Regions from separate parts of the Pseudomonas sp. 9Ag genome, predicted to be linked through region 1. Evidence: predicted binding sites of a transcription regulator. Region 1 holds the regulator's gene; each other region holds the start of a gene.
The links. Region 1 encodes FliA, which starts transcription of late flagellar genes. Its sites were predicted from a motif close to CTAAAGTTTNNNNNNNNNNNGCCGNTAA; they were not measured.
Positions count from the first base shown of each region.

Region 1 (2,202 bases):
ATGCGATCTTCGTGACGTGCTGATCCAGGGGCCGGGCGGCATCCGCATCGTGCCGGCCGCATCCGGCACGCAGAGCATGGTGCAGCTATCGACGCTGCAGCACTCCGGCCTGATCCAAGCGTTCAGCGATATCGGCGATGACATCGATGTGCTGATCATCGATACCGCCGCCGGCATTGGTGATGGTGTGGTGAGCTTTGTGCGCGCCGCACAGGAAGTGCTGCTGGTGGTGACCGACGAACCCACGTCGATCACCGATGCCTACGCGCTGATCAAATTGCTCAATCGCGACTACGGCATCAGCCGCTTCCGGGTACTGGCCAACATGGCCCATGCGCCGCAGGAAGGCCGCAATCTGTTCGCCAAGTTGACCAAGGTGACTGAGCGCTTCCTGGACGTGGCGCTGCAGTATGTAGGCGCGATTCCGTACGACGAGTCGGTGCGCAAGGCCGTGCAGAAGCAGCGTGCCGTTTATGAAGCCTACCCCCGTGCAAAGTGTTCGCTGGCGTTCAAGGCCATCGCGCAGAAAGTTGACACCTGGCCGTTGCCGGCAACGCCACGCGGTCATCTGGAGTTCTTTGTGGAGCGCCTGGTAAGGCCCGCCGCAGAGCCTAACGAACAATAGCGGCTGGATTCGGTATGTATTACAGCAAAGCTCAGGCTAAAGACTCGCAGTACCAACTCATCGATCAATACGCGCCGCTGGTCAAACGCATTGCTTACCACCTCCTGGCGCGATTGCCGGCGAGCGTGCAGGTCGACGACCTGATGCAGGCTGGGATGATCGGCTTGCTGGAAGCGTCAAAGAAATATGACGCCGGCAAGGGTGCGAGCTTCGAGACTTACGCAGGTATTCGCATACGCGGTGCGATGCTCGACGAGGTGCGCAAGGGTGATTGGGCGCCGCGTTCGGTACACCGGAATTCGCGCATGGTCAGTGAGGCGATTCGGGCAATTGAGGCCAGAACAGGACGCGACGCTAAAGATCAGGAAGTTGCGGCCGAACTTAAATTGAGTCTCGATGAGTACTACGGCATTCTGGGCGACACCTTGGGCAGCCGCCTGTTCAGCTTCGATGATCTGCTTCAGGAAGGCGAGCATGGGGAGTTCGAGGAGGATGCTGCCAGCACCCATCCGGAACCGTCCCGCGATCTCGAAGACGAGCGTTTTCAACAGGCGTTGGCTGAAGCCATCGGCAACCTGCCTGAACGTGAAAAGTTGGTGCTTTCGCTGTATTACGACGAAGAGTTGAACTTGAAGGAAATCGGTCAGGTACTGGGCGTCAGTGAATCGCGGGTGAGCCAGTTGCACAGTCAGTGCGCGGCACGTCTGCGGGCTCGTCTTGGCGAGTGGCGCGCGCGTTAACGACCGGTTTGCAACAAAGCATTAGAGACCGCTTACGAGCTTCATTCATGAGGCCCGCAAACAGACCGTGAGCAGGTCTCGGATTCGGGTTTACGGAGGTGTACTTGGACAAGAACATGAAAATCCTCATCGTCGACGATTTTTCGACCATGAGACGGATCATCAAGAACCTCTTGCGCGATCTGGGCTTTACCAATACCGCCGAAGCGGATGATGGCACTACTGCTTTGCCAATGCTGAAGAGCGGAAGTTTCGATTTTCTCGTCACCGACTGGAACATGCCCGGCATGAGCGGCATCGACCTGCTGCGCGCGGTCCGCGCCGACGAGCGCCTCAAGCACCTGCCGGTGTTGATGGTGACCGCCGAGGCGAAGCGCGATCAGATCATCGAGGCCGCGCAGGCTGGCGTTAACGGATACGTGGTCAAGCCATTCACGGCTCAAGTGCTCAAAGAAAAGATCGAAAAGATCTTCGAGCGCGTCAACGGCTGAAGCAGTAACGCCGCGAGGGCACTATGACGCAAGCAGACCAAGGCCTGGCAGAGTTCGAAGCGACTCTGAGGGCTCATGCACCCCAATTGATTGAAAGTCTGCAGCAAGGCCGCTTCGAAGAAGCGACGCAGATGTTTAACGAGCTCAATCAGGCGCGCAACCTGGGGCTGTACCAGGAAGTCGGCAAGCTCACGCGTGAGCTGCACAACGCCATCGTCAAGCTCGAAATGGACACCTGTGCGACGGGGGGTGATCCGTCGCCAATCACCGACGCCACGGACCGATTGTCCTACGTGGTGGAGATGACCGAAAAAGCGGCCAACCGCACCATGGACCTGGTTGAGGA
Region 1 is NZ_LR733836.1:2,226,720-2,228,921, reverse strand. Features, by position in the region: gene fleN (flagellar synthesis regulator FleN) at 1-625, shown strand, start outside; gene fliA (RNA polymerase sigma factor FliA) at 640-1,365, shown strand; gene ALTERO38_RS09880 (chemotaxis response regulator CheY) at 1,482-1,856, shown strand; gene ALTERO38_RS09875 (protein phosphatase CheZ) at 1,880-2,202, shown strand, end outside.

Region 2 (2,202 bases), 1.8 Mb from region 1:
ATCTCGCTGCTCAGCGGGTGGCGGCCGGGTTGCTCGGACGCAAGACCGGCCAGGGCTTCTATCGCTACGAAGAAGGGCAGCAGATCCGCACGCCGGAGCCCCGCTACGAGCCGGTGATCATTGATCGACCGTTCTGGCTCGACAGTATCGAGCCCGAGCTGCGCAGCCAGGTTGGCTCAGTCCTGCAGCAGGCCGGCGCGGTATTGGAGGAGGGTGCCGAGCCTTCGGGCCAGGCGATCTGCCTGATCACGCCGCTGGGTGAGGATGCCAGCCATTGCATCGAGCGGCTGGCGCTGCCCGCGGTGCGCACCATTGCCCTGGACCCGTTCAGCGATCTCGACAAACGCCGCGTGCTGATGCGTCAGCCCGCGCTCGATCCGGGGCTGGAGGCGCAGGCACGTCAGGCGTTAGGGGCCGACGGTGTGCCCGTAGAAGTCATCAACGACTCGCCGGGCTTCGTCAGTCAGCGCATCGTGGCCAGTATCGTCAATCTGGGGTGCGAGATCGCCCAGAAGGGCATTGCCTCTCCGGAAACACTCGACCGCGCTGTAACGGTGGCCCTCGGCTATCCAAAGGGTCCGCTGGGGTTTGCTGCGCACTACAACCCGGCCCGCATCCTGACCATTCTCGAGGGCATGCAGCGCTGCTACGGGCAGGAACCGCGCTATCGCCCAAGCCCTTGGTTGCGGCGCCGGGTGCAGCTCGGTCTGTCGTTGACGGCGCCGGATCAGGCGCGCTAAGGCGAACGCCTGAGCGCAAGTTCAGACTAAGCGCCGCTTAAGGTTGGCTGCATCCAGCCGCTAAACCGGTAAGTCTGCCGCGCCGGACGATTGCAGCGTTTTGAGCAATCGTACCGTGCTCGGCAAGGCCATGTGCCACCAAGGGACAATGTTCTTTGTTGGCAGAGGTGGTACAACGCCTTTTTACCGGATGAAAACAAGAGGCCACCGATGCGCCCAACCTTCCGCCTACACCCCAAGGCCTGTCTGTTGCACGCGACGGCGTTGTTGGGATTGCTGCTGTTTCATGGCTGGATGGAGCTGCCGTTCTATCTGACGGCGATTTCCGTTCTGCTACTGGCCCTTTGGCCCTGGCTGGGGCCGTGGCGCACAGCGGCGAAAGCCCCGGTTGCTGAAGACGCCAGCGAGCTGAGCTCCGCTGCGCTGAGCAAGAGCCTCTCCCGGCATACCTGCCATAACGCGCTGTCGGCCGCTCAGGTGTCGTTCAGTGCTGAACAACTGGCGGCACGGCTACAGTCGCAGCTGGTCGCGGTCAGCGAGATTGCCAATGGCGCCGAGGCGATGACCGCGACGGAGCAGGACAGCGCTGTCCGAGCGCGGCAGGCTTTGGAGGCGGCCGAGGCCGTGCGGCGCAGCAGTGATACCGGCCGCGTTGAGCTCCAACATGCTATCGAACGCATGCAGCAGCTCAGCGCACAGACCGAGGCCAGCCGCGAACTGCTTGATGGGCTCTCGGCCCGTACCGAAGAGATCCGTCAGATCACCGAGGTGATTCAATCCATCGCCAGCCAGACCAATCTGCTTGCGCTCAATGCCGCGATCGAAGCCGCGCGCGCCGGTGAAGCCGGGCGTGGCTTTGCCGTGGTCGCTGATGAGGTGCGCAACCTGGCCGGACGCACCAGTAGCGCCACCGAAGAGGTCGGTCGGATGGTCAGCGATATCCGCGAGCAAAGTGGCGCGGTGGTCAGCCATATTCAGAAGCAGGCCAGTGAACTGGACGAGGCCGCCGCTCAGATCGCAGGGACGGGTACGCAGCTGAGCGGAATTGCTGATCTGGCTGGCAATGTCGAAACCCAGGTGGCGGAGATTGCGGCCGGCACGGCAAGCAATCATGAGCGACTGGCGCAGTTGTTCGTCGCGCTAGAGCAGTTGCGTGGCGACGCACTGGAGAGCGAGACCCAGACGCGCCAGCTCGAACAGGCGGCAGAGAAGCTGGTCGAGCAGGCGGAAACGGTCAGCGAACAGCTCGCCGAGGTCCAGCTGGATGCCTACCATCAGGACGTTTTCGACCTGGCGCGCGAAGGCGCGGCGGCCATCGGTGCGCGTTTCGAGGCGGACCTGCAAGCCGGGCGCTTGACTCTCGAAGATCTGTTCGACCGTAATTACCGGGCGCAGCCGGGCACCAACCCGATTCGTTACAACACCCGCTTCGATCGCTATGCCGACGACGTACTACCTGCGA
Region 2 is NZ_LR733836.1:3,976,822-3,979,023, reverse strand. Features, by position in the region: gene ALTERO38_RS18145 (3-hydroxyacyl-CoA dehydrogenase) at 1-740, shown strand, start outside; gene ALTERO38_RS18140 (methyl-accepting chemotaxis protein) at 951-2,202, shown strand, end outside.
Region 2: ALTERO38_RS18140 (methyl-accepting chemotaxis protein) is a predicted target of FliA. The motif match lies at 777-804, and genes of this name have one in related genera.

Region 3 (2,202 bases), 2.0 Mb from region 1:
TGCATCAAGGAAGCGCGCGAGCGCGTGGTGTTCATCAACACCGGCTTCCTCGACCGCACCGGCGACGAGATCCACACTTCCATGGAAGCCGGCCCGGTAGTACGCAAGGCTGCGATGAAGTCCGAGAAGTGGATCAGTGCCTACGAAAACAACAACGTCGACGTGGGCCTGGCGTGCGGTCTGCAGGGCAAAGCGCAGATCGGCAAGGGCATGTGGGCCATGCCTGACCTGATGGCCGCGATGCTCGAGCAGAAGCTCGGCCACCCCATGGCTGGTGCCAACACCGCCTGGGTACCGTCGCCAACCGCCGCCACCCTGCACGCCATGCACTACCACAAGGTCGACGTGCAGGCGCGTCAGGTCGAACTGGCCAAGCGTGAGAAAGCGTCCATCGACGACATCCTCACCATCCCGCTGGCGCAAGACACCAACTGGACCGAGGAAGAGAAGCGCAACGAGCTGGACAACAACTCGCAGGGCATCCTCGGCTATATGGTTCGCTGGGTCGAACAGGGCGTCGGCTGCTCCAAGGTGCCGGACATCAACGACATCGCGCTGATGGAAGACCGCGCCACCCTGCGCATCTCCAGCCAGCACGTAGCCAACTGGATGCGTCACGGTGTGGTAACCAAGGATCAGGTGGTCGAAAGCCTCAAGCGCATGGCGCCAGTGGTCGATCGTCAGAACCAGGGCGACCCGGTATACCGCCCGATGGCGCCGGACTTCGACAACAGCGTGGCCTTCCAGGCTGCCCTGGAGCTGGTCCTCGAAGGCACCAAGCAGCCCAACGGCTACACCGAGCCGGTCCTGCACCGTCGTCGTCGCGAGTTCAAGGCCAAGAACGGCCTGTAACCCGCAACGCCGCTGCACAAAGAACCGCCCTTCGGGGCGGTTTTTTTATGGGTGTTTGCCGCCCAACGGCGCTCAAGTTCCGCCTGCGACATCCGATAACGTGACCGGATTGCCAAAATAAGTCACAATTTATCCGACAGATGGCAATGCGCCTCTAGTGGCCATTACGTAGTATCCGCCACCCACTGTGGAGTCGATGCATGTTCAAGAATTTCTCGCTCACTGCGAAGCTGTCGCTGGTCCCCGCCGTCGCCCTGCTCGGGCTGATTCTGTATGTCGGCTATACCTCGCTGCAGCTGTCTGCGACGGATTCGCGCCTGGTCAGCATCGAGACACAAAGCTATCCCACTCTGGAAAAAACTGACGCGGTGATCTTTCAGTTCTCTCGTATTCCCGGCCTGTTGAACAATGCCGTGGCCGCCGGAGAGTCGGGCATTCTCGGCGAAGCGCGCGAAGGGCTCAGTGAAATCGATGCGCAGCAGCAGGCGCTCGCCACGCTTCTGAACACCCAGCCGCAACGGCTTCAGGCGCTCAACGACTGGCGCAAGGCGGTCAAGGCGTACGCCGACAACGCGCTCGACGCTTCCGCCAAGCTGATCGACGGCAGTGCCTCGTTCGATGATCTACGCCCCAGTCTTGATCGTATGGCCAGTGACCTTGCCCAAGCGCAGAAACTGGCCACTGACTTCCGCACCGGCGCCTACCAGGATTTCCAACAGACCTTGGCCGAAACCCGCGAAACCAACAAAAACACCACTCGACTGGGAATCATCCTGAGCCTGGTGCTGATCGTGGTTGTGGGCCTCGGCGCCTGGCTGGTGATTCGCAGCGTGATGTCAAACGTACGCGGCGTGATCGCCTCTCTGCAGTCCATCGCACGTGGAGACGGCGACCTGACCCAACGCGTCAATGTCGAGTCTAACGATGAGATCGGCGCCATGATCGAGCTGTTCAACGGCTTTCTCGACAAGCTGCAGCGCACCATCCGCCAGATCATCGAAGCTGCCAGCCCACTGGGCCAGGTCTCCAAGGAACTCTACAACCTGACTCAGGGTTCGGAAGAGAACGCCAAGTCGCAGCAGCACCACACTGACTCCATCACCCGCGACATCCTCACCATGACCGGCAGCATCCAGGAGGTCGCGCAGCGCTCGCAGCAGGCCTCGGACGAAGCCAACTCGGCCGCGCGCCAGGCCGCCACCGCGCGTGAGCACGTTGGCAGCCTGTCGACCGGTATCAGTGACCTGGGCGACAGTGTGATGGGCGCAGTCAAGGCCATGGAGCAGCTGGAAGAGGAAACCCAGGAAGTCGGCTCGGTGCTCACCGTGATCCGCAGTATTGCGGAACAGA
Region 3 is NZ_LR733836.1:240,902-243,103, reverse strand. Features, by position in the region: gene ALTERO38_RS01070 (malate synthase G) at 1-852, shown strand, start outside; gene ALTERO38_RS01065 (methyl-accepting chemotaxis protein) at 1,053-2,202, shown strand, end outside.
Region 3: ALTERO38_RS01065 (methyl-accepting chemotaxis protein) is a predicted target of FliA. The motif match lies at 924-951, and genes of this name have one in related genera.

Region 4 (2,202 bases), 760 kb from region 1:
TAGCATGCCGAGCCACTTCCTGAACGGTCGCGCTCATTTCATTCATGGCCGAGGCGACCATGTCGGTTTCACTACGCTGCTCCATGACTGCGGTCTGGGTCTTTTCTGCAACGCTCGACACTCGATTCGATACCTCACCCAGCTGGTGGGTCACGGCGGCCACCGCTTCCAGACTGCTGCGGAATTTGAAGATCATGCGGTTGAACGCAGTGCCCATGGCGCCGACTTCATCCTGGGCGTGGACAGCCACAGTACGGCTGAGGTCCTCGTCCTCTGTCATCGCCTCCATGGTGTGACGCATGTCGTTGATACGGCTGATGATCACCCGGCGAATGATGTAGCCCATGACGACCATACCCGCCAGTAGCAACAGCGCCTGGATCACGGCTGAAGTCAGAATGTTGCGATGCACCTCGCCGTCCAGTGCGGACAGGTCGTAGCTGATACGGACCGCGCCCATCACGGTGTCCTGTGGGACCTGGTGGCAGGTCAGGCAATTGGTGCCGCGGTAATCCTGTTGCGCGTGGATCGGATTGATCACCGTCAGTACACGGCCATTCAGGCCCTCGCTCACTTCCACGGTGGCGTCGCCAGCAAGCGCACGTTTGTCCAGCTCGTCCTTGGGGGCCTGATGCTCGAATCCGGGGCCGAAAACCTTGGCCACTGGCTCGCCGCGGATGATGCGTGCGTCGATCACTCCCGGCCGGGCAAGAATCTTGTTACGCAGCACTTCTCGCTGGCCCATGGTGCCGGTCAGCATCATGGTATTGATACTGTCGAAATAGGAGTCAGCCGTATCCTTGGTCTGCTGTTCGACGACATGCAGTATCAGCTGCTTCTCTGAACCCGCCGAATAGAACAGGGAGGCTGCCAAGACCAGGGCGAACACCACCAACAGGGCCAGGTTGATTTTGGTTTGAACGGACATTTGCCGAGCTGGAGAGGTACTGTTCATCCTGTTCCTTAGGTACTGCTGCTACACGAAAACGAAACCTTCACGAGGACGCGGCGGACCACAGCGGGCGTCCGGTTCAGGGCTTGGCCGCTCTATCTGCCTGACTTATCGGCCGGACATCCCTTCTCTTTACAAGGTTTCTCGACGCCACCCGGCTGCAGGCAAAGTGCTATCAGCAAAGCCGGCGACATCGTAGTCGCTGTTCAATAGCGTTGAGCCATGGCTCGCGATGAAAGGAAATCAAACTCAAGGTTTGTTGATTTAGATCAAGAAATAACGAGAAGCCAAAGGGCGACTTATGCCGCTTATCTCATCGCGGGGCGAGCGTTCGAACAGTCGGCAGCACCAGTCCATTCAGCACGCAATTGTCCTCTCGGAGCGCTGGAAGGCCGCAACGGCAAACTTTTTCCCTAAGCCTCTTGGCAATTTCGGCGAGCCGGTTCACGCTATGCCGAGGCCGTGTCAATGACCATCCGTCCGGATTATGGGGACGGAGAAATTAGCCCAGCCGTATTCGAACCCCGAAGCGATTCGGCGGTCGTAGCCTCTAGTCAGTCGCCGTTGGCGGGACATGCAGGTTATGGCTGCTGACCGATCCAGGCGCAGTGCATCAATTGGACTCATCTTTTCAAGGAATCACATGATCAAGAAATGCCTTTTTCCTGCGGCCGGATATGGCACGCGCTTCCTTCCTGCGACCAAGGCCATGCCCAAGGAGATGTTGCCGGTAGTGAACAAGCCCCTGATTCAATACGGGGTTGAAGAGGCACTGGCTGCTGGGCTGAGCCAAATTTCGATCGTTACCGGTCGCGGCAAGCGCTCCCTGGAAGACCACTTCGACATCAGCTACGAGCTCGAACATCAGATCCGTAACACCGACAAAGAAAAATACTTGGTCGGCATCCGCAAACTCATCGATGAATGCAGCTTCTCGTATACCCGCCAGGTCGAGATGAAGGGTTTGGGTCATGCGATCCTCAGTGGCCGTCCACTGATCGGCGACGAGCCCTTCGCTGTCGTCCTGGCCGATGACCTGTGTATCAACCTCCACGGTGATCCGGTACTGGCGCAGATGGTCAAGCTGTACAACCAGTTCCGTTGCTCGATAGTTGCAATCCAGGAAGTGCCGCCGGAAGAGACCAGCAAGTATGGCGTGATCGCCGGCGAGATGATCCGTGACGACATCTTCCGTGTCAGCCACATGGTCGAGAAGCCCAAGCCGGAGGATGCACCGTCCAACCTGGCGA
Region 4 is NZ_LR733836.1:1,462,935-1,465,136, reverse strand. Features, by position in the region: gene ALTERO38_RS06505 (methyl-accepting chemotaxis protein) at 1-955, opposite strand, end outside; gene galU (UTP--glucose-1-phosphate uridylyltransferase GalU) at 1,596-2,202, shown strand, end outside.
Region 4: ALTERO38_RS06505 (methyl-accepting chemotaxis protein) is a predicted target of FliA. The motif match lies at 1,061-1,088, and genes of this name have one in related genera.